One region of the Arthrobacter sp. BPSS-3 genome, then DNA from elsewhere that is predicted to be linked to it. Evidence: riboswitches for the same ligand, from Rfam matches in the RefSeq annotation. Region 1 holds a riboswitch; the other holds the start of a gene.
The links. A riboswitch is a leader RNA that binds a small molecule or an ion and turns the genes downstream of it on or off. The one in region 1 is predicted to bind thiamine pyrophosphate.
Positions count from the first base shown of each region.

Region 2: linked by a shared signal. The riboswitch ahead of ACFVY3_RS14720 (ECF transporter S component) and the one ahead of thiC (phosphomethylpyrimidine synthase ThiC) in region 1 are both predicted to bind thiamine pyrophosphate.

Region 1 covers NZ_JBIMMV010000002.1:230,480-238,280, reverse strand. The annotation lists gene rpsP (30S ribosomal protein S16) at 1-397, opposite strand, end outside; gene ACFVY3_RS04045 (hypothetical protein) at 607-1,044, opposite strand; gene ACFVY3_RS04040 (VOC family protein) at 1,130-2,005, opposite strand; gene ACFVY3_RS04035 (amidohydrolase family protein) at 2,081-3,178, opposite strand; TPP riboswitch at 3,246-3,353, shown strand; gene thiC (phosphomethylpyrimidine synthase ThiC) at 3,393-5,108, shown strand; gene ACFVY3_RS04025 (alpha/beta fold hydrolase) at 5,149-5,898, opposite strand; gene ffh (signal recognition particle protein) at 5,968-7,548, opposite strand; gene ACFVY3_RS04015 (glucose-6-phosphate dehydrogenase) at 7,699-7,801, shown strand, end outside.
Region 2 covers NZ_JBIMMV010000009.1:159,965-167,765, forward strand. The annotation lists gene ACFVY3_RS14700 (glutamate--cysteine ligase) at 1-1,117, opposite strand, end outside; gene ACFVY3_RS14705 (UDP-N-acetylglucosamine 1-carboxyvinyltransferase) at 1,141-2,664, opposite strand; gene ACFVY3_RS14710 (energy-coupling factor transporter transmembrane component T family protein) at 2,778-3,581, opposite strand; gene ACFVY3_RS14715 (ABC transporter ATP-binding protein) at 3,578-5,137, opposite strand; gene ACFVY3_RS14720 (ECF transporter S component) at 5,149-5,781, opposite strand; TPP riboswitch at 5,849-5,990, opposite strand; gene ACFVY3_RS14725 (hypothetical protein) at 6,017-6,739, opposite strand; gene ACFVY3_RS14730 (DUF4235 domain-containing protein) at 6,845-7,108, shown strand; gene mnhG (monovalent cation/H(+) antiporter subunit G) at 7,151-7,558, opposite strand; gene ACFVY3_RS14740 (monovalent cation/H+ antiporter complex subunit F) at 7,548-7,801, opposite strand, start outside.

The DNA of each region.
Region 1 (7,801 bases):
CGGCGTCGGCCGGGGCCTCGGCTGCGTCGTCCTTCTTGGCCTTCTTGGTGATGGCTTCCGGAATGATGACGGAGCCCTTCTCCGGGGCTACGAAGCCTTCCTTGGCAGCCTTGGTCTTCAAGGTGCCTTCCTGGCCGGGCAGACCCTTGAACTTCTGCCAGTCACCGGTGATCTTCAGGATCGCGGCAACCTGCTCGGACGGCTGAGCGCCGACGCCGAGCCAGTACTGGGCGCGGTCCGAGTCGACCTCGATGTACGAGGGCTCTTCGGTCGGGTGGTACTTGCCGATCTCCTCGATGGCACGGCCGTCACGCTTGGAGCGTGAGTCCATGACGACGATGCGGTAGTACGGGGCGCGCATCTTGCCGAAGCGCTTAAGGCGAATCTTAACGGCCACTTTTGTGGTCACTCCTGTTTCTGAAACGGGGTCGAACCCGGCGTTCTGCACCCGTGGGGCGGGCCATACTAGGGGGTTCTAAAAGGACAAGATCCAGACGCGGAGAGAGGGGCCACGCAGATCAAGTACCTGATCATTGTGCCAGATCACCGCGCCGATTTCGACTTAACACCCGCGGCGGGTCGCCGCGGGTGGCGCCGCAGTCCGGCTCAGGCAGTCCAGACGTACAGTTCGGTGCGGGCAGCGGGGTCGACGGCGGAGGCGAGCTCCGCGATCCGCCGGGTGTGGCCGAGGGCCTCGGCGGCACCGAAGGGCATGTCCTCCTCGGCCGCCCACTGCCCGGCGACGTCGGCCAGGACGCGTTCGCCCTCGTCGGTCTCGTAGCTAAGCAGCTCGGCGAGGGTCCGGACCATGGCGGCGGGCACGCCGAGCAGTGCGTCGCTGGAGACGTCGACCATCGCGAGTTCGTAGTCGGCACCGGCGGCGTGGACGGCGGTGCCGGCGAGGTCCCCCAGCCGTTCGATCTCGTAGTCGCTGATGTCCTCGATCCGAACGGCGTCCGGGCCGGCGGGGGCGCCCCCGGCGAGTGCGGCGGCCCGCTTGAGCGCGGCGTCATGGGTGGCGACGAAGACTTCGGTAAATCCCACGGGGCTCATCCTTGGATTTCGGGCGGCCCGGGGGCCGCGGCGTGTGGCGTCGTCCCAGCCTATCGGCTGACGGCCCGATGGCCGGTCAGCGGACGGCGACCCGGATCCGGTTGCGCCAGGGGTCGTCAAACCGGAGCTCCGCACCCGTGTGGTGGGACGCGACGCCGGCGACCTTGAGCCTGTCCGCGAGGGCGCCGATGTCGTCCCCGGAGGGCACCTCGATCAGCACCTCGCCCAGGCCCAGCGTGTCGCGCCGGGGGCCGGCGCCGCGGCTGTTCCAGACGTTCATGGCCATGTGGTGGTGGTAGCCGCCGGCCGAGACGAAAAGCGCCTGGCCGTGCCAGCCTGCGGTCTTTTCGAAGCCCAGGGTCCCGACGTAGAAGTCGTGGGCGGACTGCACGTCGCCGACCTGGAGGTGGACGTGCCCGACGCCGGCGCCGGTTTCGTGCTGGCCGGCGAGCGACGCCTCGGTGAGGTGCTGCTCCAGGTAACGCTGCGGCGGCAGCGCCAAGCTGTCCATGACAACATTCGCGCCATCCCAGGACCATTCCTCGCGCGGACGGTCCCAGTACAGCTCGATGCCGTTGCCCTCGGGGTCGTTGAAGTAGAAGGCCTCGCTGACCAGGTGGTCCGCGCTGCCGGTGAAGAACCGGGGATCGTACTGGGCTGCGGTGGCGACGGTGGCGGCCAGCGCCGCCTGGTCCTCGAACAGGAGGGCGGTGTGGAAGAGCCCGGCCTCGCCCCGGGAGGGGAGGTTCAGTCCCGGGGCCGGCGCGAGGTGCACCAGCGGCGTCTGGCCGCGTCCGAGGTAGAGGCCGCCGCCCTGCTCGGCCACCACCTCCAGGCCGAGGGCGCGCTGGTAATAGTCGGTCATCATCGCCAGGTCGCCGACCTTGAGCATCACGGTGCCCATCGAGAGGTCGGCCGGCAAGAGGTCCTGGGTGGCGGCGTTGGTGGTCATTGCATCACTCCGGTGCTGTGGGGTTCAGCCGTCATTCGGCGGCTCTCACCAGATAAAATTACTTGAAGCTTCAATTTATTCCGCGGATGCCGCGCCGATGACGTCCCCGCGGAGGACGACGGCGCGCAGATTCCGCAACGTGGAGAGATCCCGCCGCGGGTCAGCGGCGCAGACCAGGACGTCGGCGGGCGCACCCTCGGCGATTCCGGCGGCGCACAGCCAGGCCCGGGAGGACCAGGCGCCGGCCTCGAGGGCGGTGGCCGCGCCCAGTCCGGCGGCATGCAGTGCCTCCAACTCGTCGACGATCCGCCCGTGGGCAATCACGCTCCCGGCGTCGGTTCCCGCGTAGATGGCCACCCCGGCCTCGTGGGCCTCGAGGACCCGCTCGGCCCGGCGTTCCCAGAGCGTGCGCATGTGGGCGGCGTAGCGCGGGAACTTGGGTTCGGCCTGCGCGGCGATGTCCGGGAAGGTGGCGATGTTGACCAGGGTGGGGACGATCGGCACGCCTTGGTCGACGAAACGCGGAAGATGGCGGGGCAGCAGCCCGGTCGCGTGCTCGATGCAGTCGATGCCCGCGTCGAGCATGTCATCGAGGGTGTCCTCGGCGAAGCAGTGCGCGGTGACCCGGGCGCCCTCGTCGTGGGCGGCGCTGACGGCGTCCCTGACGGTGCGGGCGGGGAAGCTTGCGGCAAGGTCCCCGGCGTCGCGGTCGATCCAGTCCCCCACGAGCTTGACCCAGCCGTCCCCCGCCCGCGCCTGCTTCCGGACCTCCTCGACCAGGTCACCGGGGTCCACCTCAACGGCGAGGCCGCGCAGGTAGCGGCGGCTTCGGGCGATGTGGCGGCCCGCACGGATGATCCGGGGCAGGTCCCGCCGCTGCTGGATCCAGCGGGTGTCGTGCACCGCTCCGGCGTCGCGGACCAGCAGGGTCCCGGCGTCACGGTCCGTGCGCGCCTGCGCTTCGGCGACGCCGGCGTCGACGTCACCGCCGGGCCCGAGCCCGATGTGGCAGTGGGCGTCCACCAGTCCCGGGATCACCCACCCGTCGATCACACGGTCCGGCGCCGCCTCCGGACGGTCGAAGGTCAGCACCCCGTCCACGGACCACAGGCCGCGCCGCTCCCGGTTCACGGCGGTGAGGACGGGCCCGGTGAATTCGATGATGCCGCTCATGGGTCCCAGCCTAACCGCGGCCGGCGGAAACCTTGGAGCCGTGTCCGGGGCCCTGTGGTAGCTTCGTCTACGACCACACGGGAGCCCTTGCAGGGGCTGAGATCGGGCTGAGGCAGCCTGCGACCGTTGAACCTGTCCGGGTAATGCCGGCGAAGGAAGTGAGTAACCCTTGAGCACCACAAATTCCCAGCACAGCCCTGCCCTCGCGTCGCACATGCTGGCCTACATCGAAGGCGACGGCCTGCGGGTCCCGGTGACCGACATCGCCCTGGAACCGTCCCCCGGCGGCACCCCGAATCCTCCGTTCCGGGCCTACCGCACGGCGGGGCCGGGCAGCGACCCGGTGGCGGGCCTGCCGCCGCTCCGGGCCGACTGGATTACCGGCCGCGGGGACACCGAGCCCTACTCCGGCCGGGAGCGCAGCCTTCTCGACGACGGCAAGTCCGCGGTCCGCCGCGGGGCCGCCTCGGCGGAGTGGCGCGGCGCTCCCCCGGCACCGCGCCGGGCCCTCCCCGGCCGGACCGTCACCCAGATGCATTACGCGCGGCAGGGCGTGGTGACCCCCGAAATGCGGTTCGTGGCGCTGCGCGAGAACTGCGACGTCGAACTTGTCCGCGGCGAACTCGCCGCCGGCCGGGCCATCATCCCGGCGAATATCAACCACCCCGAGTCCGAACCGATGATCATCGGAAAGGCCTTCCTGGTGAAGATCAACGCCAACATCGGCAACTCGGCCGTCACCAGCTCCATCGCCGAGGAGGTGGACAAGCTCCAGTGGGCCACCCAGTGGGGCGCCGACACCGTCATGGATCTCTCCACCGGCGATGACATCCACACCACCCGCGAGTGGATCATCCGCAACTCCCCCGTGCCCATCGGCACCGTCCCGATCTATCAGGCCCTGGAAAAGGTCAACGGCGAGGCGAATGCGCTGACCTGGGAAATCTTCCGGGACACCGTGATCGAGCAGTGCGAGCAGGGCGTGGACTACATGACCATCCACGCGGGGGTGCTGCTCCGGTACGTGCCGCTGACCGCCGACCGGGTCACCGGGATCGTGTCCCGCGGCGGCTCCATCATGGCCGGCTGGTGCCTGGCGCACCACCGGGAGAACTTCCTGTACACCCACTTCGACGAGCTCTGCGAAATCTTCGCGAAGTACGACGTAGCGTTCTCCCTCGGCGACGGGCTGCGGCCGGGGTCGACGGCGGATGCCAACGACGCCGCGCAGTTCGCCGAACTGGACACCCTCGCCGAGCTCACGCAGCGGGCCTGGGAATTCGACGTGCAGGTGATGGTGGAGGGCCCGGGCCATGTCCCGTTCCACCTGGTCCGGGCAAACGTAGAACGCCAGCAGGAGCTGTGCAAGGGGGCGCCGTTCTACACCCTGGGTCCGCTCGTGACCGACGTCGCCCCCGGCTACGACCACATCACCTCCGCCATCGGCGCAACCGAGATCGCCCGGTACGGGACGGCCATGCTCTGCTACGTCACCCCCAAGGAGCACCTGGGCCTGCCGAACCGGGACGACGTGAAGACCGGCGTGATCACTTACAAGATCGCCGCCCACGCCGCGGACCTTGCGAAGGGCCACCCCGGCGCGCAGGAGCGGGACGACGCCCTGTCCAAGGCCCGCTTCGAGTTCCGCTGGCGGGACCAGTTCGCCCTGTCCCTGGACCCGGTCACCGCCGAGGCCTTCCACGACGAGACGTTGCCCGCCGAGCCGGCCAAAACGGCGCACTTCTGTTCCATGTGCGGGCCGAAGTTCTGCTCGATGCGGATCAGCCAGGACATCCGGAACGAGTTTGGTTCCGCCGAGGCGCAGGCGGCCCGGGCCGACGCGGGCATGCGGGAGAAGAGCGAGGAGTTCCTCGCCTCCGGCGGCAAGGTCTACGTGCCGGATCCGGGTGTGGGGGCTGCCCGGGACTAGCAGGCTGGGGCTAGGAGGACCGGAGTTAGGAGGCGCGGGGCTAGGAGGCGCGGGCGTGCCGGCTGCGGACGACGTCGGCGATAAAGGAGCGGATCGCCCGGTCCCCTTCCGGTGAGTCCTGCGGCCGGTGCCCGCCCGGGGCGGTGCGGTGCCGGGCGCCGGTCTCCACGAGGTAGCCGGCGATCTCCTCGTACAACGGTTCCCAGCCGCCGGTGAGGACCAGGGTGGGGACGCCGGGGACGATGTGCAGGGGCGCCTCCCAGGCCGGGGCCTGCAGCCGGAGCCGCCGCGCCTCCCGGGCGTTGTCCGCCGCGACTTCCCCGGCGGCGCCGTGCAGCGGGGCGTGCGCGGCGAACACCCGGCGGACGAATTCGCGGTGGAAGTCCTCGTCGCCCAGGCTGTGCCGGACGTCGAAGAGCGGTTCCATCAGGGCCCGGTGCGCGGCGGTGGCCGGCAGTTCCGCCGTCAGGGACAGGCAGGCCGGTTCCACCAGCGTGAGGGACTGGACCAGGTCGGGCCGTTCGACGGCAGCCATCATCGCGGCGATGGCGCCCTGGGAGTGGGCGACGACGTGGCCTCCGGCGGCACCGCGGCCGTCGTCGGCCAGCGCGCCGAGGACGATCCCGGCGTCGGCCGCGAAGTCGGTTTCCAGCGGCTCGGCCACCGGGTCGAAGCCGTGCCGGCGGAGGAAGAGCGCGTCATAGGCCAGCGCCATGCCGTGCTGTTTCGGCCACGCCGCGGCACCGAAACTGCCGGCCCCGTGGACGAAAACTACGCGCTCCTTGAACATGCTCCAAGCCTATTCCACGGGTCCGTCAACGGGGCCGCGACATACGCCGCGGCCCGCCGCAGCGTGTCGCTACTTGCTGCCGCCGAGGAACTTGTCGAAGCCCTTGGGCAGGTTCAGCTGGGAGGGGTCGAAGTCGCCCTGCTGGCCGAAGGAGGCGCCGGTGGGGACGGCCTTGGCGCCGGCTGCGCGCCGTGCCTCCGCGTCCTTGAGCTCCTGCGCGGCCTTGGCCGGGTTGCCGGAGCGGGCCTTCTTCTTGGGCGCGGGCTTGTTGCCCTTGCGGGCCCCGCCGCCCATGCCCGGCATCCCGGGCATCCCCGGAATGCCGCCGCCGGCGGCCATCTTCTTCATCATCTTCTGCGCCTGGGCGAAGCGTTCCAGCAGGCCGTTGACCTCGGAGACGTGCACGCCGGAGCCGCGGGCGATGCGGGCGCGGCGGGAACCGTTGATGATCTTCGGCGCGACCCGCTCGTGCGGGGTCATGGACCGGACGATCGCCTCAACCCGGTCGATTTCGCGCTCGTCGAATTGCTCGAGCTGCTGCCGGATGTTCTGCGCGCCGGGCATCATCATGAGCATTTTCTTCATCGAGCCCATGTTGCGGATCTGCTGCATCTGGGCGAGGAAGTCCTCGAGGGTGAAGTCTTCCTGGTCGGCGAACTTCTTCGCCATCCGGGCCGCTTCGTCCTTGTCCCAGGACTTCTCGGCCTGCTCGATCAGGGTGAGCACGTCGCCCATGTCGAGGATGCGGGAGGCCATGCGGTCCGGGTGGAAGAGCTCGAAGTCGTCCAGGCCTTCGCCGGTGGAGGCGAACATGACCGGCTTGCCGGTGACCGACGCGACGGAGAGCGCGGCACCGCCGCGGGCGTCGCCGTCGAGCTTGGAGAGCACGATGCCCGTGAAGTTCACGCCCTCGTCGAACGCCATGGCGGTGTTGACCGCGTCCTGGCCGATCATCGAATCGATGACGAACAGGACTTCGTTCGGGACGATGGCCCGGCGGATCTGGCGCGCCTGCTCCATCATGTCCGCGTCGACGCCGAGGCGGCCGGCGGTGTCAACGATCACGACGTCGTGCAGGGTGCGCTTGGCTTCCTCGACGCCGGCGCGGGCGACGGCGACCGGGTCGCCGGCCGGGTGGTCCAGCTCGGTGGAGGTGGCGCCGGGGTGCGGGGCGAACACCGGTACGCCGGCGCGCTGGCCGACGACCTGCAGCTGGGTAACGGCGTTGGGGCGCTGCAGGTCACAGGCCACCAGCATGGGGCTGTGGCCCTGGGACTTCAGGTGCTTCGAGAGCTTGCCGGCGAGGGTGGTCTTACCGGCGCCCTGGAGGCCGGCGAGCATGATGATGGTGGGGCCGGTCTTGGCCAGCCGGATCCGGCGGGTCTCGCCGCCGAGGATCTCGACGAGTTCCTCGTTGACGATCTTCACGATCTGCTGGCTGGGGTTCAACGCACCGGAGACCTCGGCGCCGAGGGCACGCTCGCGCACGCGGGAGGTGAATTCGCGGACCACCGGCACGGCGACGTCGGCGTCAAGCAGGGCACGGCGGATCTCCCGGACCGTGGCGTCGACGTCGGCCTCGGTCAGGCGGCCCTTGCCGCGAAGGTTCTTGAAGGTTGCTGTCAACCGGTCAGAGAGTGAATTGAACACGCGCCGTGCACTTCTTTCAGTGGATCTGCAGCTGGCGTCCGGAACGGCGCGCCAGTGTCGGAACTGTCTCGCCGGAACGAACCGGCCCGACAACGGGACTCGACTATCTAGGGTACCAAGACCCGGCTCGGAGGTGGCATGCTGGCGTAGGTGACCAGTGAACCGACGGTAAAGACCCTGCTCATCCTCGGCGCGTCCGGCGACCTGACCGGCCGGCTGCTGCTTCCGGGCCTGGCCCGGCTGGTGGCCCGCG
Region 2 (7,801 bases), on a different contig from region 1:
GCGGCCCGGTAGCGGTGCCGGCGTCGGGCACGTCCCCGCCGACCGTGGTCCGCACCGCCTCGCCGACGACGGCGCCGAGGCCGGCACGGCGCTGCAGCTCCGCCCCGGTGCCCTCCGCCAGGATCCTGGCCACCCCGGCGCGCACCAGGCCGAGCTCGCCCTGGTCCGACAGGACCGGGGCGAGGTAGTCCACCAGGGCGTTCACCACCTCGGCCGCGGGGCGGGGCCGGAAAGTCCCGAAGTCCAGCAGCTCGGAGGACAGCCCGCAGTTGCTCGCCTGCCAGGCCGCCATCCGCAGGAGCACCGTCGGCACCGGCGCCGGGTCCACGCCGTCGTACCACTCGCGCGAGGCGGTCTCCACCAGCGCCCGCACCAGCACCGCCAGCAGCGCCGCGTCCTCCGCGCGCAGGCACACGTCCGCCACCCGGATCTCCACGGTGGGATGGTTCCGGGCCAGCCGCGCGTCGAAGTACACCATGCCCTCATCGAAGAGCACGCCGCTGTCCAGCAGCCGCGACACCACCCTGCGGTAGGCCGCGTGGCTGCCGAAGACCATCGTCGGACCGGCAGCGGGCCAGCGGTTCCAGGCCTGGGTGCGGTAGCTCTCGAACCCCGTTTCCATCCCGTTCCAGTACGGGGAGTTGGCGCTGAGGGCGATCAGCACCGCCAGCTTGTCCCGGATCCGGTCCATCACCGCCACCCCCTCCTCGGGCGAGTCGATGGCGGCGTGGACGTGCAGCCCGCAGGTGAGCTGTTCCTGGACGGTGAGGCCGAACCGCCGCTGCATCGTGGCGTAGCGCAGTTTGGGGGTGGTGTGGGTGGGGGCGGCCAGCGGCGAGGTGGCCAGCGCCGCGACCCGGGCGCCGTGGACCCGGGCGGCGTCGTCGGCGGTCCGGCGGGCCCGGCGAATCTGCCGCAGCAGGGCGTCATGCTCCCGGCAGGGCAGCGTCTGGGTCTCGATCTGTTCGAGCTTGAGCTCGAAACTGAAGCCGGAATGGCCGTCGCCCGTGTCCGGGTCCCGGATGAGCCCGCGCAGCATGGCGTCCGCGAGCGCCAGCGGCACCCCGGTGACGGGGTCCACGATCAGCAGTTCCTCTTCGACGCCGAAGGTGCGCATAACCCATTGTGCGCCGGGGGTCTTTAGTCCTGGAAGTACTCGATTTTCGCGCCGATGGTGTTCAGCCGCTCGGCCAGATCCTCGTAGCCGCGCTCGATCACGTAGATGTTGCGCAGCTCGGACACCCCCCGGGCGGCCAGCATTGCCAGCAGCAGGCAGGCGGCAGGGCGGAGGGCCGGCGGGCAACCCACCTCGGCGGCGCGCCACTTGGTGGGGCCGTTGACGTAGATCCGGTGCGGGTCCAGCAACTGCACCTGCGCGCCGAGCCGGTTCAGCTCGGTCAGATAGATGGCGCGGTTCTCGTAGACCCAGTCGTGGATCATGGTCTGGCCCTGCGCGTTGGCGGCGATCACGGCGAAGAACGGCAGGTTGTCGATGTTCAGGCCCGGGAACGGCATGGGGTGGATCTTGTCCTCGGGTGCCTTCAGCTCGGAGGGCCGGGTGGTGACATCCACCAGCCGGGTCCGGCCGTTGCGCGCCACGTATTCGGCGGAGACCTCCAGCCGCTGGCCCATCTGCTCCAGGGTGGCCAGTTCGATCTCCATGAACTCGATCGGCACGCGGCGAATGGTGACCTCGGAGTTGGTCACGATGCCGGCCGTGATCAGGCTCATCGCCTCGATCGGGTCCTCGGAGGGGAAGTACTCGATGTCCACGTCCACCGCGGGCCGGCCGACGATCTTCAGCGTGGTGGTCCCGACGCCGTCGATCTCCACGCCCAGGCGCTGCAGGTAGAAGCAGAGGTCCTGGACCATGTAGTTGGGGCTGGCGTTGCGGATGACCGTGGTGCCGCGGCGGTGGGCGGCAGCCATGATGGCGTTCTCGGTGACCGTGTCGCCCCGCTCGCTGAGGACGAAGGAGCGGTTCTCGCCGTCGGCGGGCGGCGCCTGGACGGTGTAGAAGCCGGAGGTGGCCTCCACGCGGAGGCCGAACTGGCGCAGCGCCTGCATGTGCGGCTCCACGGTCCGGGTGCCCAGGTCGCAGCCGCCGGCGTAGGGGAGCCGGTACTCGGCGGACTCGTCCAGGAGCGGGCCCAGCAGCATGATGACGCTGCGGGTGCGCCGGGCTGCGTCGACGTCCATGCCGTCGAGGTCCAGGACGGCGGGGCGGCGGATCTGCAGGTCGGTGGCGTTCAGCCAGGTGCATTCGACGCCGATGCTGGTCAGTACCTCGACGATCCGGTTGACCTCCTCGATCCGGGCCAGCCGGCGCAGCACCGTGGTGCCGCGGTTGATCAGGCTGGCGCAGAGCAGGGCGACGCCGGCGTTCTTGCTGCTGTTGACGTCCACGGCGCCGGAGAGGGTGTGGCCGCCCTCCACGCGCAGGTGGGTCATCTGGGGCCGGCCCACCTTGACGATGGCGCGGCCGAAGATGGACTCCAGGCGCTGGATCATCTTCAGGCTCAGGTTCTGCTTGCCCTGTTCCATCCGGGCGACGGCGCTCTGGCTGGTGCCGAGCTCGGCGGCAAGCTTGCCCTGGGTCCAGCCCTTTTCGCCGCGTGCGTCCTTGAGGACCGTGCCGAGGTGTTCTGCAGTCGGAAGCGTCATATCCAAGAAATATCACAGATGAGCTACCGTCCGCCTCCGGATGCACCCAAAAGCGCGTAGCGTCACACCCCTAGTCGGCTGGTGCGATAATCGGGCGGTGCGATACATCGCGGTCACTGCTGGCCGAGGAACACCATGTTCCAGGTCCCGGCGGCGACGGCGGCGGCTACCGCTGACCCCGCGATCACCACGCCGCCCAGGACCACCCACACATCCAGCCCGGTGAAACGAGCCTGCCGGGCCCAGGTCCGCCGGGCACCGCCGAAGCCGCGCGCCTCCATGGTCACCGCCAGCCGCGACGCCCGCCGGACCGCCTGGACCAGCAGCCCGAAGCTTTGCCCCAGCATGGCCCTGGCCCGCTGCGCCGGGCTGCCGTGCGAGCCCACGCCGCGGGCCCGCCGGGCCATCCCGATAGTCTGCCATTCCTCCGCCATGAGTCCCACCAGCCGCATCGCCGCGAGCGTGCCCAGCACGAACCGGTGCGGCAGCTTCGCCTGCTGCGCGAGGGCGTCGGCCAGGTCTGTGGGGTCGGTGCAGCTCATCAGCAGCACGGCGGGCAACGCGATCGCGAGGCCGCGCAGCAGGAAGCCGAGGCCCAGCTGGAGCGAGCCCTCGCTGATGGACCAGATCCCCACGTCCAGCAGGATCCGGCCCCGGTCCGGGGCGAGGATGGCGGTGCTCCAGCCGCCCAGGGCAGCGGCCAGGATCAACGGCCAACCGCGGCGCCAGAGCAGGGCGGGGGTGAGCCCGGCCAGCGGGAAGAGCAGCACCTCGAAGACCAGCGCCACGGACGCGGAGACCCAGTCGATGGACAGGGCGAGCGCCACGGTGACCAGCACGACGCCGGAGAACTTGGCCAGCGGGTTGGCGCGGGCCAGCACGGCGGGGTTTCCCTCCAGGGTCAGGGCCTCCCTCATGCCGCCGCCCCCTGCAGCTTGAGTTCGTCGCCGCCGAGGACGTCACTGAATTCGGCGTCGTGGGTGACGGAGACGACGGCGGTGCCGGCGTCCAGGAGTTCGGAGAGGAAGGAGGCCAGCTCGGCCCAGGTGTTGGCGTCCTGGCCGAACGTGGGCTCGTCCAGGACCAGGACCTGCGGGTGGGCGGCCAGCACGGTAGCCACGGACAGGCGCCGCTTCTCGCCGCCGGAGAGGGTGTAGGGGTTGGCGTCCACCAGGTCCCGCAGCCGCAGCCGCTCCAGCAGTTCGTCCACCCGGTCCGCGCCGCGGCCCAGTTGCCGCGGCCCGAAGGTCAGTTCGTCCAGCACCCGGCCGGTCACGAACTGGTGTTCGGGTTCCTGGAAGACCGTGCCGATCCGCGGGATCAGCTGCTGCGCCTTCCAGGCGTAGGGGTCGATGCCCGCGCCGGCGCTGAGGTCGGTGGTAGCGGATACGGTCCCGGCCACCGGGGCCAGCAGCCCGGCGAGGGTAAGGGCGAAGGTCGATTTCCCGGCGCCGTTGGGCCCGGTGATGGTGAGCGCGCGTCCGGCACGGACCTGCGCTGCGATACCCTCCTGCACCGGCACGGGCGGCACGGCCCGGAAGCGGGTCCGGAGGCCGCCCCGGCGGGGACGGTCGCGGGACACGGCCAAGGATTCTGCGGCCAGCAGCAGGCGGCCCGCCTCGAAGCCGTGCTCCGGCCCCTGTCCGGTGTCGCCGGTGCTCCGGGCGCGGGTGGCCGGCACGTGGCCCGGGACCCAGACCCCGGCGGCGATCAGCATCTCCCGTGCCTCGGCCAGCACCCGGTCCGGCGGCCCGTCCAGCAGCACGGCGGCGTCGCCCGCGCTGCCGGGCTGCAGCACCACGATCCGGTCCACCAGGTCCTTCCACACGGAAACCCGGTGTTCGACCACCACCAGGGTGGCGCCGGTCCGGTCCAGGCAGCGGCCCACGGCGTCGCGGACCTCCAGCACACCTGCGGGGTCAAGGTTGGCGGTCGGTTCGTCCAGCAGTAGCAGCCCGGGCCGCATCGCGAGGATGCCGGCCAGGGCAAGCCGCTGCTTCTGTCCGCCGGAGAGGGCCGAGGTCGGGTGCCCCAGGGGCAGGGAACCGAGGCCGACGTCGTCGAGCGCCTCCCCTACCCGGGCCCAGATCTCCGCGGGCGGGACGGCGAGGTTCTCCGCCCCGAACGCGACGTCGTCACCCACCCGGGAAAGCACCACCTGGGTCTCCGGGTCCTGCTGCACCAGCCCGGCGCGTCCGCGGCGGTCCCGGGGTGGGGCCCCGTCGATGAGCAGGCTGCCGGTCTCGTCGGCGTCGTCGGCGTCCGCGTCCGCGCCGCCGCCCTCGCCGAGCACCCCGGCCAGGGCGTGCAGCAGGGTCGACTTACCGGCGCCGGAAGGTCCCAGCAGCAGGACGCGTTCGCCCGGGCTGATGTCCAGGTCCAGTCCGCTGATGGCGGGCCGGGACCGTCCGGCGTGCCGCCAGCCCCAACCGCGGGCGGTGACCGCGGCGGGGCGGACGTCGTCGGCGTTCATGCGCGCGGGTGTCAGGAGAAGACGGGTTCGGTGGCCGCCTTGCGGGAGGCGAAGGAGGCCAGCACCCCGGTCCGGGCCAGGCCGCGGGTGGCGATCCAAGCCAGGCCGCCGGCGATCACGGCACCGGAGATGGCGCAGAAGACGATGTAGGCGGCCTTGTCCCCGGCCTCGAAGGCGATGTTCCAGCCCCAGGGCAGGAAGCAGTCGTTCAGGCCGCAGAAGAGGCCCGCGCCGGCGCCGGCGAGCAGGGAGACCGGGAGGTTGAACTTGCTGTAGCGGAAGGCGGCGAAGACCAGCTCCGCGCCGAGGCCCTGCAGGATGCCCGAGATCAGCACGGTGGTGCCGTACTGGGAGCCCATGATCAGCTCGCCGGTGGCGGCGACGGCCTCGCAGAACAGCGCGGCGCCGGGCTTGCGGACCACCAGCATGCCGAGGACCGCGGGGATCATCCAGCCGCCGGCGTAGAGGCCGGTCAGGGGCGGGTAGACGGCGGTGAGCGGGACGGACACCACGTTGGAGCCCTGGTCCCAGGCCCAGAAGATGACGCCGCCGGCAATCGCGATCAGCGCCGCCAGGACAATGTCGACCACGCGCCAGCTCTTTTTGCCGGCCGCTGTGGTGCGGGGGGTGGAAATATCGGTCATGTCGTCCTCCTGAGGTACAGGAGGGGAGGGTATTCCGGCCACGGCGGCCGCTGCCGCGTGTTCCGGACACCCTGAGAACTCGACTCCCTTGCGCCGGTACTAACCGGATCAGGTTCGAGGGTCTGCGGCTGTCCGCACTCTCAGCGCCCACCTACGGTTCCCGGATTCCTCCGGAAGGGTCCGACGGCGGCGCTCCCCTGTCGTTATGAATGTCGCCCGTGTGGGCTGGCCCAGTTTACACCCGCGCCGCCGGGGCCCGCCTCCCCTCCCTGCCGAGCCGGATCAGCACGATCCCGGCCGCCACGAACCACGCCCACATCAGGAGGCCGTAGCCGCCGTAGAGCGCCGGGACGAGGTACCGCAGCGCCTCCGCGAGCAGCCCCAGGGCACCGGCGCCGATGCCCAGCCAGCCCACCGCCCGGGAGAGCCCTGCCCGCACCATGGCCACGGACATGAGGAGGATGCCCGCCGCGGAAAGCACCCCGGCGACGGCGGGTGTGTTGTTCTCGGCGATCACCGCCTCGGCGGCGGCGCTGATCCGCTGCCGCGCGGCGTCGTCGGCCGCCCCGGCGTACCGGTCGCTGAGGTAGACCAGCACCAGAGAGCCGCGGCTGGTAACCGGGATGGCGAGGATCAGCGCCCAGGACAGCCCGCCCACCAGGGCGCCGCCCAGCGCCAGGCCCCGTGCCAGTCCCTCTGCCGCCGGAGCGCACGCCAGGAACAGCGCAGCGAAGACGGGCACCGCCAGGATGTTCGGGACCGTCCAAAGCAGCTGCTCGGCGACGTAGACGGGCTTGTTGCGGGCGATGAACTCAAGCGTCGGCACGGCCCCGTCGACCGGCGGCGGCGCGATGAAGTCCAGCACAAGGGCCAGCACCAGCAGCACCACGAACGCGATCGAGCAGCAGCCGGCCGCCAGCTGGAACGGCGCCCAGGGTGCGCCCCGGTCTCTGTCCATGCCCGACGGTAGGCCGGGCGGCGCGCGGCGGACAGGGGCGTCCGCCCCGGACCGGTGTGCCAGTAGGCTAGGGGCAGTCCTGTTTCCACCCGCAAGGAGCACGAAATGAACATTGTCATCAAACTGCTCGGCACCGGCATCAGCCTGGTCGCCGGTCTCGTCGGCACCAAGCTCGTGGACACCGTCTGGGAGAAGACCACCGGCAACAAGCCGCCGAAGGGCCACGACGACGACGTCCCCACCACGCTGCGCCAGGCCCTGACCTTCGCGCTGATCTCGGCCTCGGTGAGCGCCGTCATCCAGGTCCTCGCCAACCGCGGCACGCAGCGGGCCATCACTCGCTTCGCCAAGACCCAGGACATCGTCTAGGCGCACCGCACCACCGGACTCCGACGGGGAGTCCCCCGGGCATCAGTCCCGGCGGGGCTCCCCGTCCTCGTTGAAGCCGCGTTCCCCGGCGGCCTGCTGCACCACCGCTTCGAGCTCATCCGCGCTCAGCAACTCCGGGTGGAGGTGCTTGGTGCGGTAGCCGGCGCGGCCCACCATGTGCGCGGAGACCGGGACGGTCAGCAGCTGGAAGATCCACGCGACCACCAGCACCGGCCACACCCACCAGGTGCGCATCTGCAGGCCCACGGCGCACAGCAGCAGGAACAGGCCCAGGACCTGCGGCTTGGTGGCGGCGTGCATCCGGCTCATCAGGTCCGGGAAGCGGAGCAGGCCGATCGCGGCGCCGAGGGACATCAGTGCACCCACCACCATGAACACGGCGGACACGGCGTCGATCACCGTATCCCCGGAGAAGGTCTCAGGATTCATGGGGGTGCCTCCTGCGGTCGGCTACGAAGCGGGCCACGGTCACGGACCCGACGAAGCCGATGATCGAGATCGCCACCAGCAGCATCAGGTTGTTCAGGTGCCGGTTGACGGCCATGTCGATGCACAGCGCGGCGCCCAGGATGGCCAGCAGCACGTCGGTGGCGAGCACGCGGTCCAGCAGCGAAGGCCCTCGGGCGATCCGGATGATGGCGCCGCCCGCCGCGAGGGACAGAATCACGGCGG